3 regions of the Mesorhizobium sp. M0208 genome follow, and region 2 is predicted to be linked to each of the others. Evidence: riboswitches for the same ligand, from Rfam matches in the RefSeq annotation. Region 2 holds a riboswitch; each other region holds the start of a gene.
The links. Region 2 has a riboswitch for thiamine pyrophosphate ahead of thiB (thiamine ABC transporter substrate binding subunit). Riboswitches for the same ligand answer to the same signal wherever they lie in the genome.
Positions count from the first base shown of each region.

Region 1: it holds a riboswitch for thiamine pyrophosphate, as region 2 does, so the genes downstream of both, thiC (phosphomethylpyrimidine synthase ThiC) here and thiB (thiamine ABC transporter substrate binding subunit) in region 2, are expected to answer to the same signal.
Region 3: it holds a riboswitch for thiamine pyrophosphate, as region 2 does, so the genes downstream of both, thiC (phosphomethylpyrimidine synthase ThiC) here and thiB (thiamine ABC transporter substrate binding subunit) in region 2, are expected to answer to the same signal.

Region 1 covers NZ_JAMYSP010000011.1:417-10,096, reverse strand. Annotated here, with positions in the region: gene NKJ17_RS13400 (alpha/beta hydrolase) at 1-204, shown strand, start outside; gene NKJ17_RS13395 (LacI family DNA-binding transcriptional regulator) at 164-1,186, opposite strand; gene thiD (bifunctional hydroxymethylpyrimidine kinase/phosphomethylpyrimidine kinase) at 1,694-2,455, opposite strand; gene NKJ17_RS13385 (thiamine phosphate synthase) at 2,446-3,051, opposite strand; gene NKJ17_RS13380 (thiazole synthase) at 3,048-3,821, opposite strand; gene thiS (sulfur carrier protein ThiS) at 3,825-4,022, opposite strand; gene thiO (glycine oxidase ThiO) at 3,991-4,992, opposite strand; gene thiC (phosphomethylpyrimidine synthase ThiC) at 4,989-6,824, opposite strand; TPP riboswitch at 6,928-7,044, opposite strand; gene NKJ17_RS13360 (Fic family protein) at 7,211-8,755, opposite strand; gene NKJ17_RS34035 (cyclic nucleotide-binding domain-containing protein) at 8,815-9,129, opposite strand; partial or broken gene NKJ17_RS13350 (TOBE domain-containing protein) at 9,606-9,680, opposite strand, start outside.
Region 2 covers NZ_JAMYSP010000003.1:162,542-172,221, reverse strand. Annotated here, with positions in the region: partial or broken gene NKJ17_RS34005 (ATP-binding cassette domain-containing protein) at 1-52, opposite strand, end outside; gene NKJ17_RS04610 (ABC transporter permease subunit) at 49-729, opposite strand; gene NKJ17_RS04605 (amino acid ABC transporter substrate-binding protein) at 852-1,625, opposite strand; gene NKJ17_RS04600 (RNA polymerase factor sigma-32) at 1,951-2,808, shown strand; gene NKJ17_RS04595 (M48 family metalloprotease) at 2,822-4,291, opposite strand; gene thiQ (thiamine ABC transporter ATP-binding protein) at 4,546-5,337, opposite strand; gene thiP (thiamine/thiamine pyrophosphate ABC transporter permease) at 5,334-6,953, opposite strand; gene thiB (thiamine ABC transporter substrate binding subunit) at 7,194-8,207, opposite strand; TPP riboswitch at 8,251-8,365, opposite strand; gene NKJ17_RS04575 (thiamine diphosphokinase) at 8,506-9,150, shown strand; gene NKJ17_RS04570 (ABC-F family ATP-binding cassette domain-containing protein) at 9,152-9,680, shown strand, end outside.
Region 3 covers NZ_JAMYSP010000015.1:47,807-57,486, forward strand. Annotated here, with positions in the region: gene ald (alanine dehydrogenase) at 1-142, opposite strand, end outside; gene NKJ17_RS16850 (hydroxymethylpyrimidine/phosphomethylpyrimidine kinase) at 424-1,188, opposite strand; gene NKJ17_RS16855 (thiamine phosphate synthase) at 1,179-1,784, opposite strand; gene NKJ17_RS16860 (thiazole synthase) at 1,781-2,554, opposite strand; gene thiS (sulfur carrier protein ThiS) at 2,558-2,755, opposite strand; gene thiO (glycine oxidase ThiO) at 2,724-3,725, opposite strand; gene thiC (phosphomethylpyrimidine synthase ThiC) at 3,722-5,557, opposite strand; TPP riboswitch at 5,661-5,777, opposite strand; partial or broken gene queE (7-carboxy-7-deazaguanine synthase QueE) at 6,010-6,748, opposite strand; gene queD (6-carboxytetrahydropterin synthase QueD) at 6,745-7,101, opposite strand; gene queC (7-cyano-7-deazaguanine synthase QueC) at 7,101-7,799, opposite strand; gene NKJ17_RS16895 (phasin) at 8,372-8,833, opposite strand; gene NKJ17_RS16905 (NAD-dependent succinate-semialdehyde dehydrogenase) at 9,490-9,680, opposite strand, start outside.

The DNA.
Region 1 (9,680 bases), on a different contig from region 2:
TATGCCGGGCGCCTACAGGACGCCGGTGTGCCGGTCGTGCTCAGGCGCTGGCCGGGCCAGATCCACGGCTTCGTCTCGATGGGCCGTCAGGGGCCGGCATCACGGCAGGCGGTCGAGGCGGCGGTTGCCGCATGGCAAGGCTTCGATCGCGCTTTCGCGAAGATCAAGCCGACTGACGCATCACTAGCGTCGCGTCGAGTTTGACCTTGGGCGCGACCGCCGTCTCGTCTTCATTGAGCAGGGCAAGCAGCGTCTCGACGCTGCGGCCGGCCATCGACGCGAAGTCCTGTGCCATGGTGGTGAGGCCTGGGCATGCGTAGCGGCTAAGCGGATGGTCGTCATGCGCGGCGACGCGCAGGTCGCAGTCGGGCTTGCGGCCGATCTTGAGTCCCCGGGCAAAGGCTGCGGCCATCAGGCCGAAGGCCAGACGGTCATTGTTGCACAGGATGGTCTTGCCCGGCAGGTCGCCATTGCTAAGCATTCTTTCCGTCTGCTCGTAGCCGATGCGCTCGAAATCCCAAGTGTAGTCCTTGGTGTTGCCGATCACGATGGGCTCATGCCCGAGCCGCTTCATCGAGGCGACATAGCTGCTCAGCCGTTCGGGTGAATTGTGGTTGACGTGCGGGATGTCGAAATAAACCGGCGCGTCGCCCGAGCGGCAGAGATAGTCGACGACGGTCGCGACGCTCTGCGTGTTGTTGTTGCCGACGAAGGGCGTGTTGCCCTCGAGGTAAGTGTCGAAATAGACGATCGGGATCGCCTGCGTCAGCTTCTCGAGCGTCCGATGGTCGGAGCGCCGCCCGAGCGGCGCGACGAGCGCGCCCGAGACCTTGAGCGACAGGATGGTCCGCGTCGCCTCGACTTCGAGTTCGGTCGAGCCGTGCGAGGAGATGACGATCGGCCAGTAGCCTTCGTCGCGCAGCCGAAGCTCGATGCGGCTGACCATCTCCGAATAGAACGGATCGGTCACAGTCGGCACGACAATGCCAATGCTGCGCGTGCGCTTGCGGTTGAGGTTCCGCGCAAACAGATTAGGCTGGTAATCGGACGAGCGCAGCGCTTCCTCGATGCGCTTGCGCGTCGCCGGCTTGACGCTGGTCGGATCGTCGAAATACTTGGAGAGCGTGGGCCGGGACACGCCGCACGAACGGGCGAAATCCTCCATCGTCTTGTGCGTCATCGCCATTCAAACCTCGCAGCATGGATTTCGGCCTGGTCCATGCGTTGTCCCCGATGATTCCCTACGGTGAGCCGGCGCGCGACTGCAAGTTGAAATTTTACAGGACGCTTTGCAAATTATCAACGCGTGGACAAAAATTATTGCATGCGTAAATTTATTAATTGACGTGAAAAATACCGAGCCGTATTTACATCGGGGACGTTGCACGCGCGAGCGGCGCGGTGGATTGGAGTTTAGGCCGGAAACGAGGCCTCGCGGCTTTGAGCGCCCTCGACCGTCGCTCAGATCAAGCCGTATCGAGGTGCGACCGTCATGTGCGACGATTGTTTTCTATATTGGCACTATCGATCTGCGCCAGCGAACGAACTTACTCGCCCCGGAGGAGTCTGGCGTCACTCTCGACAGCGAACCGCGCGTGCGCATGATCGAAGGATGTGAGCGGCAGCCGTATCGTCGAGAATCTCGCGGCTAGCGACGCGGACTTAAGCTTGACTGGGCCGGGAGATGCCGCGGTCATTCGGCTGCCTTCTTCTGAAGCTGCTCGAACACAAACAGCTTGCCTTTGCGCACGCTGTTTTCGAGTGGGCTCGCGTTCGCCAGATGCGCCGCAATCGCGCTGGCCAGCATGCAGCCCGTCCCGCGCATCGATACGGAAAGTCGCGGTGTGTCAAAGCGGATTGGTTCTTGATCAAAGTGCAACAGAATATCGGTCGATCGGGGTCCCGCCGCGTGGCCGCCCTTGATCAGCAGGGCCTGTGCGCCGGCTGCCAGCAATTTCCGTGCCTGTCTCACCACATCGCTCTCATTCGCCGCCGGTTCAGCGCCAACAAGGAGCGCCAGCTCGAAAAGATTGGGTGTGACGAGACGGCAAAACGGCATCAGATCACGTTTCATGGCGGCGATGGCGTCCGTTTCGAGTAGCGCTCGACCTGAAGTGGAGACCAGAACCGGGTCGAGCACTGCCGGCACCTGCGGATTTTCGCGCAGCACGGCGGCAACGCCAGCCACGATCTCAGCGGTTGCGAGCATGCCGATCTTGATGGCCGTCACATTGTTGGCCTGCAGCGCAGCGCGCATCTGATCGGCCACGAGACCGGGCTGAGAAGGATGGACTGCCATGACGGTTTCGTGCGTTTGCACCGTCAGCGCGGTGACAGCCAGGCAGGTGCGCACACCAAGGGAGGAGATCGTCTCGATATCGCGTGCAATTCCAGCCCCACCGCTGGAGTCCGATCCACTGACAAGGAGCACATGCGCTTCTCGCCTCAGCGCCATTTCTCTGTCCTTTCGATCCATTCTCGCGTGCGCGTTTCGGGGTCGTCGTTGAGCGTGATGTCGGTGACCACGGCCGCGCTGTCCGCGCCAGCCTCGAAAACACCGTCGAGACGGTCAGGGTTGAGGCCCCCGATAGCGACCAATGGGATCGGCGCCACCCGGCGCTTCCACTCGCTGATCGCTTCGAGTCCTTGCGGCGCCCATTTCATCTTCTTGAGGATGGTCGGGTAGATGGGGCCAAGCGCGATATAGTCGGGCTCGGCGGCCGTCGCCGTTTCCAGTTCGATATGATCATGAGTGCTCAGTCCGAGCCTCACTCCGGCTGCCCGTATCCGCGAGAGGTCGGCGGTCAGCAAATCCTCTTGGCCAAGGTGCACGAAATCGCAGCCTTCCTCGATCGCCAGCCGCAAGTAATCATTGATGATGAGCTGGCACCGGTATCGAGCGCACAAGGCCTTCGCCTTGCGGATCTCCGCGCGCAACACGGCCTCATCCATGGTCTTGATGCGGAGTTGCACCAGCTTGACGCCAAGCGGCACCAACCGCTCGATCCAGGCAGCGCTGTCAACGATTAGGTAGAAGGGATCGAGCGTCATGAAAAAACTGCTCTGCCGATTGTCGGTGTCGATGGCACGGCGACGTCGCGCGGTTCGAGCATTCCCGAACTGAGAGCCTCACGGCCGGCGTCGACCGCCTTGCCGAACGCACGCGCCATGCCGACCGGATCAGCCGCCCTGGCGACCGCCGTGTTCAGGAGGACCGCGTCAAAGCCAAGTTCCATGACGGTGGCCGCGTGCGAAGGTCGTCCCAGCCCCGCATCCACAATCAGCGGGACGCCAGGGAAATGGCCGCGCATCGAGCGCAGCGCTGTGATGTTGACCGGCCCCAGCGCCGAACCGATCGGCGCGCACCATGGCATCAAGACCTTGCAGCCCGCCTCCAGCAGCCGCTCGGCGACGACAAGGTCATCGGTGGTATAAGGGAATACATCAAAACCGTCCTCGCACAGGATGCGCGCGGCTTTGACCAGGCCGAACACGTCCGGCTGCAGCGTGTCGTGATTGCCGATCACTTCGAGCTTGATCCAGCTGGTGCCGAAGACCTCGCGCGCCATTTTCGCGGTCGTGACCGCTTCCTTGACGGAGTGACAGCCAGCAGTGTTGGGCAGGATTCTGACGCCGAGCGAGCGGATCAACGACCAGAATTTTTCGCCAGCCCTGCCGCCTGCCATCTCACGGCGCAGCGAGACGGTCACCACCGAGGTTCCCGACGCCTTGACGGCCTCGGCAAGGATGGCCGGCGAAGGATATTGAGCGGTACCGAGAAGCAGGCGCGACGGAAGCTCGGTTCCATAAAGCTCTAACATGGTCTAACCGCCTTGCATGGGCGAGAGGATTTCGATCCGGTCGCCGTCGCTCAACTGGAATTCCGCCCGCTTGGCTTTGTGCACGAGGTCGCTGTTGACCGCCGTCGCCAGCCAATCGCCCTCATAGTCGAGCGCGGCAAGCAGTTCGGCCAGCGTGGCGGCGGCAACCTCATGCGCTTCGCCGTTGACCATCAGTTTCATGAGCAAGTTCCTTGGTTGCGTCTTGATTGAAAACGAGGTCGGCAGCCTGGCGCGCCATGGCAGGGGCGAGAAGAAAACCATGGCGATAGAGTCCATTGATCGCGACGGCAGTTCCAAGTGCCTCCACGCGCGGCAGATTGTCGGGAAAGGCTGGACGGATGCCGACACCTGTTTCAACGATCCCGGCCTCGCCAAAAGCCGGGTGGAGGGCATAGGCGGCACCGAGCAGTTCCATCATCGAACGCGCCGTCACCGGTCCGGAGGACTGGCTTTCAACCATAGTCGCGCCGATCATGAACTGCGTGTCGGCACGCGGCACCGCATAAAGCGGAAAGCGCGGATGCAGCAGCCTGACCGGGCGCGACAGCGAGATATCAGGCGTGCGCAGGAGCAGCATTTCGCCGCGAACGCCGCGCAGCCTGTCATCGGCTGCTGCGATTCCAGTGCAGTCGATCTGCCGATCGAAACCGGAAAAGTGCCGGGCGTCGGCGCCGAAGCGGAATTCGACGCCCATGGCCGCGAGCTTGTCGTGAAGTGCTACCATCGCCTGGCGCGGGTCGAGATGAGCCTCATCGGGGAAGAGCAATCCGCGCCAGAAGCGGCCGGCGAGGTCGGGTTCCAGGAGCGAAATTTCATCTTCGGCGACCCGCCGATATCCCGACGTGCGGCTGGCGAACCGGTCGAGCTCGCCAGTATCACGCAGCGCGGCCACGACCAACGTTCCGGCACGTATCACCTGACCCGGTAGCACCGCATCCCACCAGTCGGCGGCGTCGCGTCCGAGATCCAGCACCGGCTGCTCGGCGCTTTCACGCTCGCACCATGGCGCGAGCATACCACCGGCGAACCACGACGCATTGCCCTCGATGGCAGGCCTTGTCTCGGCAACGGTGGTCGCCGCGCCGCGTGCGGCGAGCTCGAAGGCGGCGGTGAGGCCGGCAACGCCGGCCCCTTTGACCAGCACCCTCATGATGGCGCACGCGCCTGTGGCATGGCCGGTGCGCCGGTCTCGTCAGCCGGTATGTAGAGATTGCCGCCCTCGCGGTATTTCGCCGCCATCGCCGCCATGCCCTCCTTCTGCGCCTCGGCGCGGATGTCGTGGGAGATACGCATCGAGCAGAATTTCGGCCCGCACATCGAGCAGAAATGCGCCAGCTTGTACGCCTCCTTCGGCAACGTCTCGTCGTGGAAGGAACGCGCGGTTTCGGGGTCGAGCGACAGGTTGAACTGGTCCTCCCAGCGGAATTCGAAGCGCGCGCGGGAAAGGGCATCATCCCTGACTTTCGCCGCCGGATGACCTTTTGCCAGGTCGGCGGCATGGGCGGCTATCTTGTAGGTGATGACGCCCGTCTTGACGTCGTTGCGATCGGGAAGGCCGAGATGCTCCTTGGGCGTGACGTAGCAGAGCATGGCGGTGCCGAACCAACCGATCATCGCCGCGCCGATGCCGGAGGTGATGTGGTCGTAGCCCGGCGCGATGTCGGTCGTCAGCGGCCCAAGCGTATAGAACGGCGCCTCGCCGCAGACGGCGAGCTGCTTGTCCATGTTCTCCTTGATCTTGTGCATCGGCACGTGGCCGGGGCCTTCGATCATTACCTGGCAATCCTTCGCCCAGGCGATCTGTGTCAGCTCGCCGAGCGTCTCCAGCTCGGCGAATTGTGCTGCGTCATTGGCGTCGGCGATCGAGCCGGGACGAAGGCCGTCGCCCAGCGAAAAGGACACGTCATAGCCGCGGCAAATGTCGCAGATCTCGGCGAAATGTTCGTAGAGGAAGCTTTCCCGGTGATGATGCAGGCACCATTTGGCCATGATCGAGCCACCGCGCGAGACGATGCCAGTGACCCGGTCAACGGTCAGCGGGATGTAGTGCAGCCGCACGCCCGCATGGATGGTGAAATAGTCGACGCCCTGTTCGGCCTGCTCGATCAGCGTGTCGCGGTAGACCTCCCAGGTCAGATCCTCGGCAATGCCGCCAACCTTCTCGAGCGCCTGGTAGAGCGGCACCGTGCCGATCGGCACCGGCGAGTTGCGCAGGATCCAGTCGCGGATGTTGTGGATGTTGCGGCCGGTCGACAGGTCCATCACCGTATCGGCGCCCCAGCGGATCGCCCACACCATCTTTTCGACCTCTTCGGCCATGGACGAGGTGACGGCGGAGTTACCGATATTGGCGTTGATCTTGACCAGGAAATTGCGACCGATGATCATCGGCTCGCTCTCGGGATGGTTGATGTTGGCGGGAATGATTGCGCGTCCGCGCGCCACCTCCTCTCGGACGAATTCCGGCGTCACGAAATCGGGCAGCGTCGCGCCGAAAGCCTCGCCGTCACGCTCAAGCTTGCCATGCAGGATCTCACGACCAAGGTTCTCGCGGATGGCGACGAACTCCATTTCGGGCGTGATGATGCCGGCGCGCGCATAGGCAAGCTGTGTCACCGCCTTGCCGGCCCTGGCCCTGAGTGGCCGGTTGCGAATGGGAAATTCTGGCGTCAGGCGTTCGCCCGTAGCGAACCCGTTGTCCTCCGGCCGGACATGGCGCCCGTCACAGGCCTCGACATCACCGCGCGCCAAAATCCATTCGTGGCGAAGCCGGGCTAGGCCTTTTTCGATGCTGGTTTCGACAGCCGGGTGGGTATAGGGGCCGGACGGATCGTAGACGGTGACGGGCGGCTCGCCGGCCGTCGGATGGACGGAGACTTCGCGCATCGGCACCCTAATCTGTGGGTGGATGGTGCCGGGCTTGTGAATTTTCCGTGAGGCAGGCAGCGGTCCCGTTGAGACGGCTGGGGTGAGGGCATTCATCTTGAGGCTCCTTTGCTCATGCATTGGAGACCCAGTTCTGTGCCGGAAGGATGAAAAGACGCTTTGGTTGACCTGCCGAAACAGGACCTCGGGCGTAAACTCCCGCAAAGCGCTTGCACCGTCCCTACGCCAGTATGAACTGGATCAGGTTCAACGGGTCACTGCGCCGCGAAAGCCAGCAGTATCTCAGCCCCTTGCCGGGACCCCCCTGGTGAATGCCTCAGGTTGAACGGGCCGGCATCGATTTGTCAAGCGCATTTGGGCCGAGGCCGTGATCGGCGGTCGGTCAGACCGTGCGGAAAAAACTCGACAAACCAAGAGTTGTGATGAAGGCCGGGATAAGGATCGCAACCGTGGGCTTGAAGATCCTTGTGAAGGTTACGCCTTCACTTGCCACCAAAGGTTTGCGCGTAGATGGCCTCGATTCTCCCTGCCTCCTCATTGGTCAGCGCGGCGAATTCCTTTTCGCGTGCGCGATTGGACAGATGGCCACCATTCTGGTGAAGGAAACGGAAGAGCAGGTCCGTCAGCCGCTCGGGCATGTCGATAGAGGCGTCCACCTGCCGCCGAAATTGGTCATAGCGCTGCAAAAAAGCGGTTTCCTCCGGAAGGTCCCGTTCGATCGTCCGCTGAACGCAGGCATAGAGGAATTCGGCGTGTGGGGTTGCATCGAAGAAACGGTAGAAATCACCGGTGTCATTCAGAACCCGGACGTTGAATTCGGGCGTCGGTTCCCATTCAACCAACGGCAGAAGGCGTTGCGAATAGCTCTCGAGCACGCCCCTGTACTCGTTGATCTTGTCCTGGATCGCCGCTGAGACGGGAAAGACCACTCCCGGCGGATTGAAACCGTGCATGGCAAGAACGTGGTGGATTAGGTAGCGGTGAATGCGGCCGTTTCCGTCCTCGAACGGGTGGATGTAGACAAAGCCGAAGGCGAGAATTGCGGCGGCTATAACTGCATCAAGGTTTTGCGCCGCGCCTTGATCGAAGGCCACCATTCCATCAATTAGCTGCGGCAGGTCCTCGGGCCGAGCGCTGATGTGATCGGGCAGGGGCATGCGGTTGTCTCGGTCATGCCCACCGACGAATCCTCCTTCTTTTCGGAAGCCCAGTCTGACGAAACGGGCGTCGCCGAGTACAATTCTTTGCAGACGCAGCAGCTCATCGCGATCTATTGGCCGGCCGCCGGCTTCGCCGATCGCGCGGCCCCAGCGTTGGATGCGATCTTGCGGCGGCCGCTCGCCCTCGATCGCGTAACTTGATCGCGAGTCTTTGAGCAAAAGAAAGGCGGCGGTCCGAGCAAGGACGTCGCGCGGCACGTCCGCTACGATTGCCTCCGCGCGCCTCGATAGTCCGAGGCCGATGAATTTTTCGAGAATCTTGGTGCGGAACACCAGAGGGCAGAACTCACGCGTGCCGGGGAGATTGTCCCTTACACGGTAGCGCGAAGCGGTCTTCTCGTGTCCGGGCCACTGCAGCTCAGGATCGACAACCGGAACGTATCTTCCGGCATCCGCGTCCGGCAGATCGATACGCGCGCCCCTCAGCCATTCATATAAAAACCAGATGCGGCGGGCATAACTGCCGGTCCGACTTTCACGGACCAGCGCCTCGATCGGCGCGGGACCGGTCACTTGGAACAGCCGCTTGAGGACGGCAAGGTCCAGTCCCTCGTACTTGAGCGCGAAGGTCAGGTGACCTTCGAGGGTAGGATTTGGGGCATGGCGGGGAGTCATGATCCGCCAGCCATCCCGTTCGGTAATGCGATGATGCTCGCCAGTAGCGAACAACGTGCGGGGCAAGGGCACGGCGAGCCTGTAGGCTCCTATCAGGGCGCTGTACCCGGCCGGGGTGGCCCTTTCAGGAAGGCGGATTTCCTGAAAAACAGTAACAGGACCTGAAAATTGGTGCTGTTGCGCCGCAGGCATGAAAAGCGAATCCTTTTATCGAATTTTGGTCAGTTCCGCCGAAACTATGAAAAATGATCCTATTCCATGAAAATTGATGCCACAAGGCCACTTTTTCCGAAAAACGATTCTAACACATTGCTGAAGTCGACAAAGTAACAATTCCGCCATCGGCTGATATTTGCACCAGTGGCAAAGCGGATGACGCGCACACCCGTGGCATTGATGGCTTCGGCGAAGAAATGATGGGTGGTGTCGGCTTCGAAGCCGAATGTCTCTCCCGCCAGATGGAAGACGCTTATCTGCCTGCGACCGTCCGCAAGCAGGCGGTAAATACGGACGCCGCCAAACTCGACCTGATAGAAGGCTCCGGCCTTTTCACCTTGGGCATAGATCTCCGAACCGGAGGGAAAGAAGCTGACCGGCTGTAGCGGTGTCGGATCGAACGCGGGCAGGCAGGCTCGACTGCAAAGAGTGTGACGGCAGCGAAATTCTGGAGGTCGATTGGGCGTGCATGGCTGTTTTCCCGGTTGGTCCGTGACACGGCAATCGCGCGAATCCGCAGGCCGCGAAATTCGGTTATGTCCCTACGGGAAATTACCTAGCGCAGAGGCGCTAGCGGTCTGGCCCAGTGCTGCACAGGATCGTCAGGCCGTTGGGAGCAATGCAGAACGGTTTTCGGGGTACCATGCACGATCCGGGAGAGAAGAGGGCGCCGGATTGACACCATCCAAATACACCGACCGATCCTATCGCTCAGGGAAATTGAGGCGCCGACCTCAACCAGGAATGCTGCAATCTTTTTGCCATCACAAAAGCCATGCCATCCACACTCCCCATCTGAGTCGGTCAGTGGTGCATCTTTGGCCTGCTACCCCGACACGATCGAGACCGTGCTTTCCGGCGACCAACGCAGCACGACATCCTGACCTTCCGCCAGCTTGTC
Region 2 (9,680 bases):
TCAGCACCAAATTGTCGCCGAAACGCTTTTCGATGTTGGTGAGGCCGATCATGCGCGCGCCTCCAGGAAGCCGCCATAACGGTTGAGCCGCGTTTCCAGCCGCGCCTGCAAGGCCGACAGCACGGAGCTCATAATCAGATAGAGGGCCGCTGCTTCGACATAGAGGATCAGCGGCTCATAGGTGGTGGCGACGATGCGCTGGGCCGCCTGGAACATCTCCGGCACGGTGATGGCGGCAGCGAGCGAAGTGTCCTTGACCAGCGAGATGAAGGTGTTGGACAGCGGCGGCACGGCGACGCGCCCCGCCTGTGGAAGAATGGTGCGCCGCATTGCCTGGGCCCAGGTCATGCCGATCGAATAGGCCGCTTCCCACTGGCCCTTGGGCACCGAACCGATGACGGCGCGGATGATTTCCGACGAATATGCGCCGATGTTCAAGGTAAAGCCGATCAGTGCTGCCGGAAAGGCGTCGAGCAGGATGCCGACCGATGGCAGGCCGTAGAAGATCAGGAACAGTTGCACGAGAAGCGGCGTGCCGCGGAATATCCAGACGTAGAAGCGGACCACGGCGACCAGCGGTTTGGGACCGAACAGCCGGACAAGCGCCACAACCAGGCCTAGGACAAGACCGAATGCAAACGACAGCAGCGTCAACGGCACGGTGAAGATCAGTGCGGCCCACAGCAGTGTAGGCAGGGATTCCAGCATCAGTTGCAGCCAGTGCGGCACGAAGGCTCCTCCTTGCCAGATTGCCGTCGCTCATATCACGCGAAAGCGGCGGGCCGTCAAAAGACAGCTCGCCGCGATATGAACGACGCGGGCCGGCGTTCGGCCCACACGAGAAAGCCGTTTTACTTCGAAACGTCCTGGCCGAAATAGGTGTCGGCGATTTTCTTGTAGGTGCCGTCGGCCTTGATGTCGGCCAGCGCCTTATTGATGGCGGCCACCAGTTCCGGATCGCCCTTGCGCACGATGACGCCGGAATAGTCGGCGTTTTCCTCCTGCGCGGCAATCTTCACATTGGCGTCGGGCTTGTGCTTCTTGAAGTCGAGGAAGGACAGGCTGTCGTTGATGGTGGCGTCGGCGCGGCCGGTAAGAAGAAGCTGGATCGACTGGTCGAAGCCGTCGGTGCCGACGAGTTCGGCGCCGTTGGTTTCAGCCAGCTTGCCGAAGTTCGAAGTCAGCGACTGCGCCGCCTTCTTGCCCTTGAGATCGGCGAAGCTCTTGATATCGGTGTTGTCGCCACGCACGATCAGCACCGCCTTGGAGGCGATGTAGGGATCCGAAAAGTCATATTTGGCCTTGCGCGCCTCGGTGATGCCGACCTCGTTGATGACGGCATCATAGCGGTTGGCATCGAGACCGGCGATCAGCCCGTCCCATTTGCCTTCGAGGAACTGGGCTTTGACGCCGAGGCGCTCGGCGATGGCCCGCGCGATCTCGACGTCGAAGCCGACGAGCGCGCCGGAAGCATCATGATAGGTGAAGGGCGCATAGGTTCCTTCCGTGCCGACCTTGAAGACGCCGGACTGCTTGATCTGGTCGAGATTGGCGCCGGCATGACCGGCGGCGATGGCCAGAACCTGCAGCGTTCCGGCGATAATAAGCGATTTGAGCCATTTCATTTTTCTGTGATCCCGTCCTTGGCCGATGTCCGGCGTCATTGCGAGTGCCGGAAAATGACAGATGCGCGATGCCGGAATAAGAAACTAAATTTCAAAAATCTCGCGCCCTTGAAATCCAATTCTCAACCAGCAGTTCCCGGCGCCATCCGGCTGAGTCAAGGCCGGTGGCGAATCGCCTGGAACAGCGCAATCGACATGACAGTCCGGGGGAACATTCCCCCGCATGGCACGTTCTTCGCTGTTGTAGGGCGCGGCGCCGCCATTTCAACCATCGGCGCCAACTCACGATTCGATCGCACCGCAACGCCTGAAGCAGGAGCGCGGCATGATGGAAGACAGTGCAGGACGGACCATGGTTCGCGCGGCGATGAAAGCCCCTTATCTGGAACGTGACGAAGAGCATCTCCTGGCGCTGCGCTGGAAGGAAAACAATGACCAGCACGCGCTGCACCGCATTACAGTCGCGCATATGCGGCTGGTCATTTCCATGGCGTCGCGGTTTCGCCACTATGGCCTTCCGCTGGGCGACCTGATCCAGGAAGGCCATGTCGGGCTGCTGGAGGCCGCGGCCCGTTTCGAGCCCGAGCGCGAGGTGCGGTTCTCGACCTATGCGACATGGTGGATCCGCGCATCGATGCAGGACTATATCCTGCGCAACTGGTCGATCGTGCGCGGCGGCACCAGCTCCGCGCAAAAGGCGCTGTTCTTCAACCTGCGGCGTCTGCGCGCCCGCCTGGCAAACGGCGCCGAGCAGACGTCGAATGCCACGCTCTACCGCGAAGTGTCGGCGGCTCTCGGGGTATCGGAGGCCGATGTGGCGATGATGGATTCCCGCCTTTCGGCGCCGGACAGCTCGCTCAACACGCCGCTTGCCGACGATGCGGGCGCAACCGAGCGGATGGAGTTCCTGGTTTCGGATGACCCGCTGCCCGATGAGGTGGTCGGCGACACGATCGACGTTGAACGCCGCTCGGTGTGGCTGAAGACGGCGCTCGGCGCTCTCAATGCGCGAGAGCTCAGGATTATCGAGGAACGCCGGCTGAGCGACGAGGGCGCGACGCTCGAAGCGCTTGGCGAAACGCTCGGCATCTCGAAGGAACGTGTCCGGCAGATCGAGGCGCGCGCCATGGAAAAGCTCAAGGCGGCGCTGGTAAAGCAGAATCCGGAATTTCTCGCGGCCTGAATCGCGTCGGCTGCTATTTGTCGGTGACGATCTTGACCTTGTCGCCGGCCGAAACCGCCGCACCCGGCGACAGCGCGTTGAGCACCCTGAACAAATCCAGCTTGCGGTCGACGCCGACCATCTGTGCGGCCAGGGAGCCCATTGTCTGGCCGGGCTGCACCGTGACGATGCGGATACGCAGTGGCTTCAGTGCTGCCTTCTCGGCAGCACTCAGGATGCGGAATGAGCCGCTGACCGAGCGCGCCACCGTGCTCAGCGACGTGCTGGCCGACGGTGCAGCAGTCAGCAAGCGGTAGACCTGGCCGCCGGCGCGGATCACCGCAATATCGAATTGCCAGCCATCGGCGCCGGCATGCGCGGTCGCCGCTTCGTTGCCGTTGATCGTTTCCTGACGCACGCTGCTGTCGTCGAGGCCGGCAACCCAGCCGCTGCGGATGTAGTCGGTCAGCGAGCGGTCCTTGTCGATCGAAACGCCGTCGAAGCGGATTGCCATGTCGCCCGGGCCTGTGGCCGTCACCGCCGCCGCCGAATTGTCGATGATGAAGCCGTTGGGCACTGAGAACGACACGCCGAGGCCAGGATGCAGGAAGGTTTCGCCGCGCACATAGCCTTCCTCCGGCGTGTCGCCGTAGAGCAGCCCGTCTATGCCGGCAAGGAATGAATCGCGGTCGCGCGACCCGACACCGGGCGCGCCGAACTGGCGGGCGTGGCGCTGCGCGAGATCGATACGCTGCGGCGTGTTGGGGTGCGTCGCCAGGAAGTCGAGGCTGGCGTCGGTGGCGCCGCTGATCGAGCGGAAATCGGTATAGGCCGACATCGACTGCAGGAAGCGGCCGGCGGCGTAGGGGTCGAAACCGGCTTCGCCGATCGACTTGATGCCGATGGCATCGGCCTCCAGCTCCTGATTGCGCGAGAACTGGGCCAGCCTCAGCTTGCCGCGGATCAGCGCCGCCTTGGCCGTCGGGTTGTCGCCGAGCACGTCCGAAACGACCTTGGTCGCCAACCCCTCTTCGGCTTCCAGCTGCTGGCGCTGCAGACCATGATTGGCCGTAACGTGGCCCATCTCATGCGCAATGACGGCGGCAAGCTCGGCTGAATCGTTGGCCAACGCCAGCAGGCCGCGGGTGATGTAGAGATAGCCGCCCGGCAGCGCGAAGGCATTGACGTTGGGCGAGTTGAGGATGGTGATGCGGTAGGTCTGGGTCGGGTTGGCCGACACCACGGTCAGTCTGCCGACGACCTTGGCCACCATGCGCTCGAGCTTGGGGTCGGAATACTCGCCGCCATAGGTGGCGAGGATGCGCGGGTGCTGCGCCTTCGCCAGTTCGGCGAGCCTGCTGTTAGCGGCGACATTGTCGACCGTAATCGGCTTGTCGGAGGGCTGGAAGCCCGATTCCTGCACGTCGGGAGGCGTGAACATCTGGCAGCTTGCCAGCGCCACGGCAAGACCGGCCAGCGCAAGAAAGCGCGCCAGCGGTTTCAGCCTCCGATTGTCGATGCCGGTCGGCAGGTCGGCTTCCTTTCAAGTCCTGGGACGTGACCGCGAAAATCGGGCGCGATTTCCGGAAAGCATCACGCGCAAAATCAAGTTCTACGGCGTCCTTCGTGCGTCCGACAGATACGAGGCAGCAAGGGCAAATCACGGTCTAAGCCGGACCAGTTCCTGGCGGACCTAGCCACACTACCTCGACCATGGCAAGCAAGCGCCGCTTCGCCTTCCGCCGGTTTGACCATAAATTATGTCCGCTTCCGGGCAACATCTCGTGATCCAGTCGCAAACGGACCCGAGCCGATATAGCGTCGGAATGCCTCCGGTCCAGCCCCAACGAAAAAATCGGCGGCGGTGCCGGTCGCGGCAACCGTGCCACCGTCCAGGAAAACCATGTTTTGGCCGATACGGCGCGCATCGTCCGGCTGGTGCGTGACGAATAGCACCGTCATGCGCTGCTCCGAATGGACGTCGGCCACGAGGTCGAGCATGTCGTCGCGCAGTGCCGGTCCGAGCGAAGCGAACGGCTCGTCAAGCAACAGCACCGGCCGGTCGCGCACTAAAACCCGGGCGAGCGCGACGCGCTGCCGCTCGCCGCCGGAGAGTTCGCGCGGCAGTCGGCTTTCCTTGCCGGCAAGGCCGACGCGCTTCAGCGCTGCGGCGATTGCGGCGCGGTCAGCCTCGCTCAGCCTGAGCGAAGGCGAGCGGCCGAGCCCGACATTCTGCTCGAGGGACAGATGGGCAAACAGGTTGTTTTCCTGGAACACCATCGATACCGGCCGCGCTGATGGCGGCGCAGTGCTGACGTCGGCGCCGCCGATGAGCACGCGGCCTGACCGTGGCGCTTCGAAACCGGCCACCAGATTGAGCAGTGTCGACTTTCCCGAACCGCTCGGCCCCATGATGGCGGTGATTTCCGACGCCGGGAAATCGACATCGAATATAAGCGGCGTTTCACCATAGCTGAACGAGACATTATCGAGCCGCACGGCCGCGCCTTTTTCCACCGAAATGGACCGTTCCGGGCTGATCGGCATCATGATTTCTCCCTCCTTCCCATCCAGTCCGCGGTCAGCACCAGCGCCAGGCAGACAAGGCCGAGCACCAGCGCCAGCCCGGCCGCATCCTCGGTGCGGTAACTGCCCATGCGGGCCAGCAGCAGGTAGGGCAAGGTTTGCACGGAATCGCTGCCGAACAGCGCAATGACGCCAAGATCGCCGAGCGACAGCGCCATGGCGAAAGCGAAGCCGGTGGCGAGCGGCCGCCGCAGCGACGGCCAGTCGACCAGCCGCAACCGGTTCCAGCCCGAGATGCCAAGCTGTGCGCAAAGCCGTTCGTGGCGTTCGCTCGCCGCGTCATAGGCAGGGCGGATGGCGCGGATGGCGAACGGCATCGCCATCACCGCATTGACCGCAACGACCATGACAGGGGCGATCGCAAAGACATCGCTGACGGTGCGCAGGAGCAGGAACCAGCCGGCGCCGATGACGATGGGCGGCACCACCAGGACGAACCCCGCACCGGTGTCGGCCAGATGCTCGAGCACCGTCCGCCGGCCTGTCCGCCGGGTGAGCGCCAGCGCCCGGCGCGCCATGACCAGCGACAGCGACAGCGCCAGGGAGAGCAGCGCCGATAAGACGGACAGCACGGCACTGGTCGCCGTCGCTTGCCGCACCGCGCTCTCGCCGGCAAGGCGGCCGAGATCGGCGCCAAGCCCGGCCGCCAGCGTGGCCGCCATCGGCCCGGCGACAAATAGCAGTGCCAGCCCGATCACCAGCGCGTTCAGCACGGTCTCGGCCGCACCGGCTAAAAAATACCGGCGCGGCGCCACCGGCAGATTGGCGTCGCCGGTCATATTGGCGCCAAGCCGCGTCAAGGCCAGCACGACCACGAAGGTCAGGGCAATCTGCAGCAGGGTCAGCGTCACAGCCCGCGCCGGGTCGAAGTCGAAACGCAGCGCCTGGTAGATGGCAACCTCCAGCGTCGTCGCGCTGGGTCCGCCGCCGAGCGTAAGCACGATGGTGAAGGAGGTGATGCACAGCATGAAAACGAGCCCGGCAACGCCCGGCAAGGCCGCACGCAGCGGCGGCCATTCGATCAGCCGGAAGGCCGGCGCAGCACCCATGCCAAGCTGGCTCGCCAGCCGCCATTGGTCGGCCGGCACGATCTGCAACGCCTCCAGGAACAGCCGCGTCGCCAGCGGCAGGTTGAAGAAGACATGGGCGACGAGTATGCCCGACAGGCCATAGATGCCGGGCCAGCTCTGGCCGCCTAGCGCGCCCAGCGTGCCGGCAAAATAGCCGGCGCGGCCATAGAGTGCCAAGACACCGAGTGCGGCAACAATGGCCGGCAGCGCCAGTGGCACGGCGAAAAGCTGCAGGATAAAGCCTCGCCCGAAAAACTGTGGATGCCGCGACAGGGCACGCGCGACGAACAGCGCTGGCGCGACGGAGAGCAGGGTCGACAACAGAGCCTGCCAGAGCGTGAAACGGACGATACGCAAGAGATACGAATCGAAGGCGGAGACAACACCGGACGGGTCGCGCGTGGCTTCGACGACGAGCCCGGTGAATGCACCGCCGATCAGCAACGCGATGGCGGCGAGCGCGACGATGCCGGCGTTGACGCGGGAGTCAGATGATGGTGCGCGTTGCACGCTAGACTACCAGATTCGAGATTCTTAGTGAGGATTGCGTTCCTTCGCGCCCCCCTCTGTCCTGCCGGACATCTCCCCCACAAGGGGTGAGATTGGCAGTTTCAGCGCTCCGCTCATTCCAGCAACATCGGCGACTGGCGAAAGCCGCCGTGCCGTCCGATCTCCCCCCTTGTGGGGGAGATGTCCGGCAGGACAGAGGGGGGCGCCGTAGAGCGATCATCTTCGATCAATCGGCCAAAGCTACTTGCTCATCGCCGCAAGCCACTCATCGACCCAGGCCTTGCGGTGGGCCGCGACTTCCTCCGGGCTGAACAGCAAGGTTTTGGTCGGTTTGACAAGCTTGTCGAACGCCGGATTGAGCGGCTTGTCGGTCTTGCCGGCCGGGAACATCCAGTTGGTTTCGGGAATGACATCCTGGAATTTCGGTCCGGTCATGAAGGCGATGAACTTTTCCGCCAGCGGGTTCTTCGCGCCCTTGGTGGTGATCCCCGCAACTTCGATCTGCAGGTATTCGCCTTCCTCGAAGGACGCCGCCTGGTAGCGCTCGGTGTTTTCGGCGACCATGTGGTAGGCCGGCGACGTGGTATACGACAGCACCATCGGCGCCTCGCCCTTGGTGAACAGGCCGTAGGCCTCGCTCCAGCCTGGCGTCACCGTCAGCACCTTTGCCTTGAGCTTGGCCCAGGCTTCGGGCGCCTTGTCGCCATAGACCGACTTGACCCACAACAGCAGGCCAAGGCCCGGCGTCGAGGTGCGCGGGTCCTGGATGACGATCTTCTCTCCGGCATCGCCCTCGACCAATTCCCTGAGGCTCTTCGGCGGGTTCTTCAGTTTTTCGGTATCGTAGACGACGGCGAAATAGCCATAGTCGAACGGCACGAAAGTATCGTCGCGCCAGCCGCCCGGCACGCTGACATCCGATATGGCGCCATGCGGCGAAAACAGGCCGGTTGCCTTGGCGTCGGCGGTTAAATTGGTATCGAGGCCAAGCACGATATCGGCCTTGGTGGCGGCCCCTTCCAGCTTCACACGGTTGAGCAGCGCCACGCCGTCAGCGACCGAGACGAATTCGACGACGCAGCTGCACTCGGCCTCGAAGGCCTTCTTCACCGCCGGTCCCGGACCCCAATCGGCGGTGAAGCTTTCATAGGTATAGACGGTCAGTCTATCCTGTGCCGATGCCTGCCCTGGCAGGGCGAGCGCGGATGCCGCAAGCAGGACAATCGGGACAAGAGAGTGGAAAAAACTGCGCATCGGCGCCTCCTTCGTTCGCATTGAAAGGAATTGAGGCGCCGGGCTGTCCGAAGCGTCTAATCCCTCCGCCGGTACAAACCGGATCAGGTTCAGCGGGTTGGCAGTCTTGCCTCTCAGCCGGTCCGCGAAGATCGCGTCCGGCACCCCGTTAGAGCGTTTCGACACATAGGCCCGGCCGAAGTGCCGCGCAAGCGGAAGTTTGCCGGGCATCCAAAGCCCAGCCTTCCGTTTCGTCTGCCGTTTCATCTTCCGTTTCATTCTTCCGTTTCTGGGGCAGGGCTGGTAAGGGCCACGAGATATGAGCAAATTCACCATCCTGCTTGGCGGCGATCTCATCCGCACGCCGCTGCTCGACCGCCAGGTCGAAGGCTCGCGCGTCATCGCTGCCGATGCCGGCATCGGCCATGCCCGTATGCTGGGCCTGAGGCCGGAACTCTGGGTCGGCGATTTCGATTCCGTACCTGCCGAGTTGCCGGAGGATCTGGCCGCCGTGCCACGGCAGGTGTTTCCCGCCGAAAAGGACAAGACCGACGGTGAACTCGCTATCGCCGCCGCACTCGAACGCGGTGCGACCAGCCTTGTGCTCGCAGGCGCTTTCGGCGGCAAACGCACCGACCACATCTTCCTGCATCTGGCGCTGAGCGTCCGGCTGGCGGAAGGCGGGACGGACGTGCTTTTGACCAGCGGCGCACAGGAAGGCATTCCCTTGCTGCCCGGAAAGACTGGCTTCGACTATGCCGACGGCACGCTGTTTTCGGTGCTCGGCTTCTCCGATCTCGCCGGCCTGAGCGTCACCGGTGCCAAATGGCCGCTCGACCATGTCGAGGTTGCGTTCGGCTCGTCGCTGACCATTTCCAACGAGGTCAGGGGCCGGTTGGAAATCGCGCTGGCCAGCGGCCGCGCGCTGCTGCTCGCGCATCCTTTTCCCTTACCTGAAAGCTGACATGGCACCGCCGCTTCTCAATCTCGATGGGATAAAGCTGACCTTTGGCGGCACGCCGCTGCTCGACGGTGCCGCCCTGACGGCCTCAGCTGGCGACAAGATCGCCTTGGTCGGCCGAAACGGTTCGGGCAAGTCGACGCTCCTCAAGATCGCCGCCGGGCTGATCGAGCCGCAGGACGGCGAAGTCTTCCGCCAGCCTTCGGCAACCGTGCGCTACTTGCCGCAAATGCCCGACATGGAAGGTTTTGCGACCGTCCGCGCCTATGTCGAGGCGGGGCTCGGGCCCGCCGACGATCCCTATCGCGCCACCTATCTGATGGAGCATCTCGGCCTGACCGGCGAAGAACGGCCGAACGACCTCTCCGGCGGCGAGGCGAGGCGTGCGGCACTCGCCCGCGTCATGGCGCCGGAGCCCGACATTCTCCTCCTCGATGAGCCGACAAACCATCTTGACCTGTCGGTCATCGAATGGCTGGAGGAGGAGCTTGCCCGCACCTCCTCGGCACTGGTCGTCATCTCGCATGACCGCC
Region 3 (9,680 bases), on a different contig from region 2:
AGGCGTTGTCGTCGGCACCAATGCCGGCGCCGGTCTCGACCAGCACTTCATGGCCGTGGGCGACATATTCGCGGACCGAGCCCGGCGTCAGGCCGACGCGATATTCGTGGTTCTTGATTTCCTTGGGGCAGCCGACGCGCATTTTCTTCTCCTGATCCGGCCCTTTTGGGCTCGTTCCCTGTATTGCTGGAGTGAACCACAAATCGTTGCGCAGGTGTTTGCGAATGCGCTTGCGCGAAAGGGCGCTCTTCGATAATCGTTGCGCGAAATAGCGGGGTATTCGCAGGATTCACGAAAAATGCCGCTCGACGGGATTGATATCGCCATTCTCAAGGCTTTGCAGAAGAATGGCGACATCTGTGATGCGCGGACATAGCGTGGATGTCGTGATTGTGGGCCGCGACTAGATTGAGTGAGGCAACGTCACTGTCGTCCGGCTGCCTTCTGAAGCTTCTCGAACACAAACAGCTTGCCTTTGCGCACGCTGCCTTCAAGTGATCTCGCCTTCGCCAGATGCGCTGCAATCGCGCTAGCCAGCATGCATCCCGTCCCGCGCATCGACGTAGCCAAACGCGGTGTGTCGAAGCGGACTGGTTCGTGATCGGAGCGCAACAGAATATCGGTTGATCGAGGTCCCGCTGCATGGCCGCCCTTGATCAGCAGGGCCTGCGTGCCGGCGGCCAAGAGTTCCTGGCCTTGCCAGACCGCGTCATCCTCATCGACCGCTTGCTCCGCGCCGATAAGGAGCGCCAGCTCGATGAGATTGGGGGTGACCAGACGGCAAAGCGGCATCAGATTGCGCTTCATGACGGCGATGGCATCTGCTTCCAGCAACGCCCGGCCCGAGGTCGAGGCGAGCACGGGGTCGAGGATTGCCGGCACCCGCGGATTTTCGCGCAGCACGCCGGCAACGGCAACAACGATCTCGGCCGTTGCGAGCATGCCGATCTTAATTGCCGCCACCTTGTTGGCCTGCAGCGCGGCGCGCATCTGATCGGCCACAAGATCGGGCTGCGAAGGATGGATTTCCATCACGGCGTCGTGCGTCTGCACCGTCAGCGCTGTGACGGCAAGGCAGGTGCGCACGCCAATCGCAGCGATCGTCTCGATATCGCGTGCTATTCCGGCTCCGCCGCTGGAGTCCGACCCGCCAACGACGAGCACATAAGGGTCTCGCCTCAGCGCCATTGGTTCGTCTTTTCGATCCATTCCCGCGTGCGCGCTTCGGGGTCGTCATTCAACGTGATGTCGGTCACCACCGCCGCGCTGTCCGCACCAGCCTCGAAAGCACTGTCGAGCCGGTCAGGGTTGAGGCCACCAATGGCGATCAATGGAATCGGAGTAACGCGTGCCCGCCATTCAGCGATCCGTTCGAGCCCTTGCGGCGCCCATTTCATCTTCTTCAGGATGGTCGGGTAGATGGGGCCGAGCGCGATATAGTCGGGCTTGGCGGCCATCGCCGTTTCCAGTTCGACATCATCATGGGTGCTCAGTCCAAGCCTCACGCCGGCTGCCTGTATCCGCGAAAGGTCGGCGGTCTGCAAATCCTCCTGACCCAGATGAACGAAGTCGCAGCCTTCCTCGATCGCCAGCCGCCAGTAATCATTGATGATGAGCTGGCACCGGAATCGAGCGCACAAGGCCTTCGCTGTGCGGATTTCCGTCTGCAGCTCTTTCTCGTCCCTATCCTTGATGCGCAACTGAACCAGCTTGACGCCGAGCGGCACCAGCCGTTCGATCCAGGCGGCGCTGTCGACGATCAGGTAGAAGGGATCGAGCTTCATGAAAAAACTGCCTTGCCGATCGTCGGTGTCGATGGCACGGCGACTTCGCGCGGTTCGAGCATTCCCGAGGTGAAAGCCTCACGACCGGCATCGACTGCCTTGCCGAACGCACGCGCCATGCCGGCCGGATCGGCCGCCTTGGCGACCGCCGTGTTTAGCAGCACGGCGTCAAAGCCGAGTTCCATGACGGTTGCCGCGTGCGACGGCCGTCCGAGGCCTGCATCCACAATCAGCGCGACGCCGGGGAAATGTGTGCGCATCGAGCGCAGCGCCGGAATATTGATCGGCCCGAGGGCGGAGCCGATCGGTGCGCACCACGGCATCAAGACCTTGCAGCCCGCCGCTAGCAGCCGCTCGGCGACAACAAGGTCATCGGTGGTATAGGGAAATACATCAAAACCGTCCTCGCACAGGATGCGGGCGGCCTCGACCAGGCCGAACACATCCGGCTGCAGTGTGTCGTGGTTGCCGATCACTTCGAGCTTGATCCAGCTCGTGCCGAAGACTTCGCGCGCCATTTGTGCGGTCGTGACCGCTTCCTTGACGGAGTGGCAGCCAGCAGTGTTTGGCAGGATTCTGACGCCCAACGAGCGGATCAACGACCAGAATTTTTCGCCAGCCCTGCCGCCTGCCATTTCACGGCGCAACGAGACGGTCACCACCGCCGTGCCCGAAGCCCTGACTGCATAGGCAAGGATGGCCGGCGAAGGATATTGAGCCGTGCCAAGAAGCAGGCGCGACGGAAGCTCGGCTTCATAAAGCTCGATCATGGCCTAGCCGCCCTGCATGGGCGAGAGGATTTCAATCCGGTCGCCGTCGTTCAACTGGAATTCCGCCCGCTTGGCTTTGTGCACGAGGTCATTGTTGACGGCCGTCGCCAGCCAATCGTCCTCATAGTCAAGCGCGGCAAGCAGCGCCTCCAGCGTGGTGGCGGCAACCTCATGCGCTTCGCCGTTGACCATCAGTTTCATGAGCAAGCTCCTTGGTTCTGTCTTGACTGAAAACCAGGTCGGCAGCCTGGCGCGCCATGGCGGGAGCCAGGAGAAAACCGTGACGATAGAGCCCGTTGATCGCGATGATTTCACCCTTGGTTTCGACGCGCGGCAAATTGTCGGGAAAGGCTGGGCGGACGCCGACACCGGTTTCAACGATCTCGGCCTCGCCAAAGGCGGGGTGGAGGGCATAGGCGGTACCCAGAAGCTCCATCATGGAGCGCGCCGTGATTGGTCCGGCGGACTGGCTTTCAATCATCGTCGCACCAATCATGAAACGGTGGTCGGTGCGCGGCACTGCATAGAGTGGAAAGCGCGGATGCAGCAGCCTGACGGGGCGCGACAGCGAGGTATCAGGGGTGCGCAGGATGAGCATTTCGCCGCGAACGCCGCGCAGCCTGTCATCGGCTGCTGCCATTCCTGTGCAGTCGATCCGACGATCGAAACCGGAACGATGCCGGGCGCCGCAGCCGAAGTGGAATTCGACACCCATGGCTGCAAGCTTGTCATGCAGTGCTGCCATCGCCTGGCGCGGGTCGAGATGAGCCTCATCGGGAAACAGCAGTCCGCGCCGGAAGCGGCCGGCGAGGTCGGGCTCCAGGATCGCAATCTCGTCTTCACCGACACGCCGATGCCCTGACGTGCGGCTGGCGAACCGGTCGAGCTCGCCCGCATCGCGCGGCGCGGCCACGACCAGCGTTCCGGCCCGCGTCACCTGGCCGGGCAGCACCGCATCCCACCAGTCGACGGCGTCGCGTCCGAGATCCAGCACCGGCTGCTCGGCGCTTTCACGCTCGCACCATGGCGCCAGCATGCCGCCGGCGAACCACGATGCATTGCGGCCAAGAGTCTGCCTGGTCTCAGTAACGGTCACTGGCACGCCGCGAGTGGCGAGTTCGAAGGCCGCGGTGAGCCCGGCGACGCCGGCCCCTTTGACGAGCACCCTCATGACGGCTCTGGCACCTCTGGCGCACGCGGTAGGCCGGTCTCGTCAGCCGGCATATAGAGATCGCCACCCTCGCGGTATTTGGCCGCCATCGCCGCCATGCCCTCTTTCTGTGCCTCGGCGCGGATGTCGTGGGAGATACGCATCGAGCAGAATTTCGGCCCGCACATCGAGCAGAAATGTGCCACCTTGTGCGCCTCCTTGGGCAAGGTCTGGTCGTGGAAGGAGCGCGCGGTTTCAGGGTCGAGCGACAGGTTGAACTGGTCCTCCCAGCGGAACTCGAAGCGCGCGCGGGAAAGGGCATCATCCCTGACCTTTGCTGCCGGATGGCCCTTCGCCAGATCGGCGGCATGGGCGGCTATCTTGTAGGTGATCACGCCAATCTTGACGTCGTTGCGATCGGGAAGGCCGAGATGCTCCTTGGGCGTGACGTAGCAGAGCATTGCGGTGCCGAACCAGCCGATCATGGCGGCGCCGATGCCCGAGGTGATGTGGTCATAGCCCGGCGCGATGTCGGTCGTCAGCGGTCCAAGCGTATAGAACGGCGCCTCGCCGCAGACGGCAAGCTGCTTGTCCATATTCGCCTTGATCTTGTGCATCGGCACGTGGCCTGGCCCCTCGATCATCACCTGGCAATCCTTCGCCCAGGCGATCTTCGTCAGCTCGCCGAGCGTTTCCAATTCGGCGAATTGCGCCGCGTCGTTGGCATCGGCGATCGAGCCGGGACGAAGGCCGTCGCCGAGCGAGAAGGACACATCATAGGCGCGGCAGATGTCGCAGATCTCCGCGAAATGCTCATAGAGGAAGCTTTCCCGGTGATGGTGCAGGCACCATTTGGCCATGATCGACCCACCGCGAGAGACGATGCCCGTGACCCTGTCGACCGTCAGCGAGATGTAGTGCAGCCGCACGCCGGCGTGGATGGTGAAATAGTCGACGCCCTGTTCGGCCTGTTCGATCAGCGTGTCGCGGTACACCTCCCAGGTCAGGTCCTCGGCGATGCCACCGACCTTCTCGAGCGCCTGGTAAAGCGGCACCGTGCCGATCGGCACCGGTGAATTGCGCACGATCCAGTCGCGGATGTTGTGGATGTTGCGGCCGGTCGACAGGTCCATCACCGTGTCGGCGCCCCAGCGAATCGCCCAGACCATCTTTTCGACCTCTTCGGCCATCGAGGAGGTGACTGCCGAATTGCCGATATTGGCATTGATCTTGACCAGGAAATTGCGGCCGATGATCATCGGTTCACTCTCTGGGTGGTTGATGTTGGCGGGAATGATTGCCCGCCCGCGCGCCACCTCCTCGCGCACGAATTCGGGCGTGACAAAATCTGGTATCGATGCGCCGAAGGCTTCACCGTCGCGCGGCAGCTTGCCGCGGGCGATCTCGCGGCCGAGGTTCTCGCGGATGGCGACGAACTCCATTTCGGGTGTGATGATGCCGGCGCGCGCATAGGCAAACTGTGTCACCGCCTTGCCGGCCTTGGCTCTAAGCGGCCGGTTGCGGATCGGAAATTCCGGGGTCAGGCGCTCGCCCGCCGCGAATCCATTGTCTTCCGGCCGGACATGGCGGCCGTCATAGGCTTCGACATCGCCCCGCGCCGTAATCCATTCGTGGCGAAGCCGGGCAAGACCCTTTTCGATGCTGGTTTCGGCAGTCGGGTCCGTATAGGGGCCGGACGGATCGTAGACGATGACGGGCGGTTCGCCGGCCGTCGGGTGGACGGAGATTTCGCGCATCGGCACCTTGATGTGCGGATGGAGGACGCCGGACTTGTGGATTTTCCGTGAGGCGGGCAGTGGTCCCGTCGACACGGCGGGGGTGAGGGCATTCATCTTGAGGCTCCTTTGCTCATGCATTGGAGACCCAGTTCTGTGCCGGAAGGATGAAAAGACGCTTCGGTCGACCTGCCGAAACAGGACTACGGGCGTGAACTCCCGCAAAGCGCTTGCACCGTCCCTACGCCAGTATGAACTGGATCAGGTTCAACGGGTCACTGCGCCGCGAAAGCCAGCAGTATCTCAGCCCCTTGCCGGGACTCCCCTGGTGAATGCGCCGAATTGAACGGGCTAGCGCTATTTTGTCAAGCTGCATTTCGGCCCGCGGCGGTGATCGGCGACCACTCAAACCAGAGCAAGTCGCATCACGATAGGGGAGCCATCATGCGGATTCGAAACCTTTTCAGCACGGCATTTTCGGGCTTGCCGAACCGACGTTGCTATCGCCCAATTGATGAGATTGCTTTAGATATCTATCTTGCTCGTCATCGGCAATCCTTCCGCGTGGACTAGACGCCCCGTTTGTTTCCCCACAGCAGAACATGAAGCTGCGGCAGTACACGCGCCTCGAACCACCTGTCGCGGGTCACCTTTTCGACCAGCCATTCCATGCGCTTCATCACCCCGGCCATGTCGATCAACGCGTCTTCGTCACCGGGACGCGGCGGCGTGTGATTGCCGGGCTGCAGATAGACGGGTAATTGCGGATAGCGCGCCGCGGCGTCTTTGGCATAGGCATAGTCATCGTCATCGAAGACAACGAGCTTGAGCGCCATCTGTGGCTTGTCCCGCGCCGCCTCGACGCAGGTGTCGAACGCGGCCCAATCTGTCGTCATTTCACATTGAGGGCGGCTTGGGGCTGAGCACCAGCACGTCGAGATTAGCGAACCATTGCTTCGGCACCGAGCCTTGGGTTTCCAATGCAAAACGGTAGCCCTCGCCATGCCCGCGGTCGATCAGCGGGCCAAGCGGCTGGATAGCCGGATTGCCGCCCGACAGCGACACCATCACGGGCTGGCCGCCGGAAAGCGCAATGACCTTTTGCCACACCGCGTCGGCAGACATCATCTCCCAATCATGGCGGAAGCGACTGTCCACCGCATGCAGGCTGTCGCACCAGGAACAGCGATAATCGCACCCGCCCGTTCTTACGAACACCGTCGGCAAGCCGATCAGCATGCCTTCGCCCTGAATGGTCGGCCCAAAAATCTCGCTCACCCGAATTCCGGGATGCATTGCGCAAGTCATGGCCGGTATTCCGCCCAGGTTTTCGGCGTCTCGCTCACCCGCACGGCGGAGGTTTGTGGTAGCCGCACCTTGCACCAGTCGTGGAAGTGCCTGGCCAGACATTCCGCCGTGACACGGTCATGCCCCAGGACGTCGTTAAGATGGCGATGGTCGAACGTCTCGTCGATGTAGTGCTTGAGCGCCGCCAGGTCTTGGTAGTCGCGCACAAAGCCATGTTCGTCCAGTTCGCCACCTGAAAGCTCCACCACGACGATGTAGTTGTGGCCGTGTAGACGCGCGCACTGATGATCGGGTGGCAAGGAGCCGAGCTGATGCGAGGCCGAGAAGTGGAACTCTTTGGTAATGCGGAACATCACGCGCTCCTTGTCTGGAGAGCGTGGAGCCAGAAGTCCGCGTCCTCATAGTCTGTCGGGTCGGCAATGCCGGCCAGATCGAATGCTTCGCGCCGTTCGACGCATGTCCCGCAGCGACCGCAATGACGTGCGCCGCCCTTGTAGCAGGACCACGTCGCCTCGAACGGCGTGGCGTACTTTGCCCCCTCGCTGACGATGTCGGCCTTCGTCATATTCACATAGGGAGCGTAAAGGCGGATATCGGCGTAGCCTGCGAGCGCATGGTTCTGCATCGTCTGAAAGGCATCAATAAAAGCGGGCCGGCAATCGGGATAGATGAAATGGTCTCCGCCATGGACGGCAGTGGCCACCGCATCGGCCTTCTGCGCGGCGGCAACCCCGAAGGCGATGGCCAGCATGATGGCGTTCCTGTTCGGCACCACCGTGATCCTCATGGAGTCTTCGGCATAGTGCCCGTCGGGCACGTCCACACTGTCAGTCAGCGCCGAGCCGCCTAGGTTCCGGCCGACATCGCGGATATCGACGATCTGGTGCGGAACACCCAGCCGTTTGGCGCAGATGGAGGCAAAGCCGAGTTCCTTTTTGTGCCTCTGGCCATAATCGAACGAAAGCAGGCCAATGAGTTTCTGCTCGGTCGCCACCTTGTGAGCGAGCGAAACAGAGTCCAATCCGCCGGAGCAGATGACGAGGGCATTCATGGTTTGAGTCCTTGTTTTGACCGGGTAAGGCTGCGACCGGAGATTTCTCTGCGCTCCCAGTACTCCACCGAGCTGGTTTTGTGAATGGGATGGACGCGATTGAGGCGCACATGCCTTGGTGTCAGGTTCCAAAGCATGACTTGCACCCGACTTGTCGCGCATCTTCGACCGCTGGCGGCTGCGGCCGGCACTGCATAAAGACTGCCTGAAGCCGGCGTCGCTCGGCTGTTTCCGGCCTTTGGATCCGCGGCGTTGCTATAGAGCCCCAGGCGCCTTCGACTTCATGTGCGGATTGAGAAGCGCAAAGCGGGGTGCCGTCGATCTCGGCTTCCACCAATATGGGTATTCTCGAATGGGTGACGTGCTTCTACAAGCGCGACGAACGCGACTTACGAGGCGGGTTGGACCAGCTTTGACACGGAGACAGGCTGCTAGCCAGCAGTTCGAAAACCTTGGTCCAGATGATCCCATGCGGTCGGGCAGACAAAGCCGTCCAACCACATGGAAGAAGACCGGCGCCAGGCGCCTCAGTCTACGAGGCACTGTCCTCCAGTCTCGGTCGCCTTAAGCAATCAGGCGGCCTTGCGCACCTTCAAAGCCGTCTCAAAGGCATCCTTGATCGGCTTGGACACGCCCTCGGTAGCTTTCAACATCAATGCCTGGAGGGCCTTGGCCTGTTCGGCGGAATTTTCGATCTGTTTGCGCAGGAAGGCGGTCTGCAGTTCGAAAAACTCGGACGGCGACTTCACGGCAACCAGTGCTTCGAGGTGCGTGAAGCCGGCTTCGGCATTTGCTTCCAGAGCGGCAATCGTCTTCAGGAGCATCTCTTTGCTGGTGGTCTTGGCCATGTCAAAGGTGGACTCGAAAGCCCTTTGAGTCGTTTCGGCGTCCGAGCTCAATTTGGAAAATACCTCCTTCGACTGCTCAACGCCCTGGTCGGCGACAGCGCGAACTTGCTCTGTAGCCTTGGACGGGTCGAAGGTAGGGAATTCGACGTTTTCGATCGTTTCGGTCTTGCCGGTGATCTTGGACATTTTTCCATCCTATTCCAGGGGCGGCCTCAAAACAAAGCCGTCCCCCCCTGGTACGAAATCGTCGCAACGGATTTATGAAGCTGCCATGAATTTGCGCGAGCTGGCTGCACCGATGCTGCGCGGGGTCATAGAGGGCATCGCACAGATCCTGGGGAAGACCGCTGCGAACCGATGGCGTCGACCTCGTCGAAGAAGAGACGCGGCGCTGGGCTGCGATCGCTTAGAAAACCAGCGGCAGACGAATGGCAGTCTCGCTAATCAACTTGCCGATTAGGCCATCATGAAGAACCGTGAACAGTGGCAACTTCAACTCGCCCGCCATCTTGCGGCGGTCATCATCTTGCCGGAACCGGGCGGTCCGACCATGAGCAGCTTCTGGCGCGGCGGCAATCCGTGTGCGCGCAACCGTTCCTGCCGCCGCTGTTGCGTCAGCATGCGCAAAAGCCGCCCAGCCTGCAGGCCTGGGTGGTCAAGCCTCATTGACCTGCCGGTCGGGCGCCGCGGCGCGTGGCCCTCGGCGTCAGCATCGTTTCCAGTCCGCGACACGCCAAGCCAGGATAACACCTCGTCGCGAAGCCGAATGAAATTCGGATCGGAGCGGTCGCGAGACGCTGCAACGGTCACGGGCAGAGTCGTGGCGATCCGCCCGGGATGTGCTAAAGGCCTCCCATGCAGAGGTACTTCATTTCGAGATAATCCTCGAGGCCGTGGCGCGACCCCTCCCGGCCAATCCCTGATTGCTTCATTCCGCCAAAGGGTGCGGCCTCGGAGGACATGCGTCCCGTATTGATGCCGACCATGCCGTATTCGAGAGCTTCGGCAACGCGCCAGACACGCTTGAGATTGG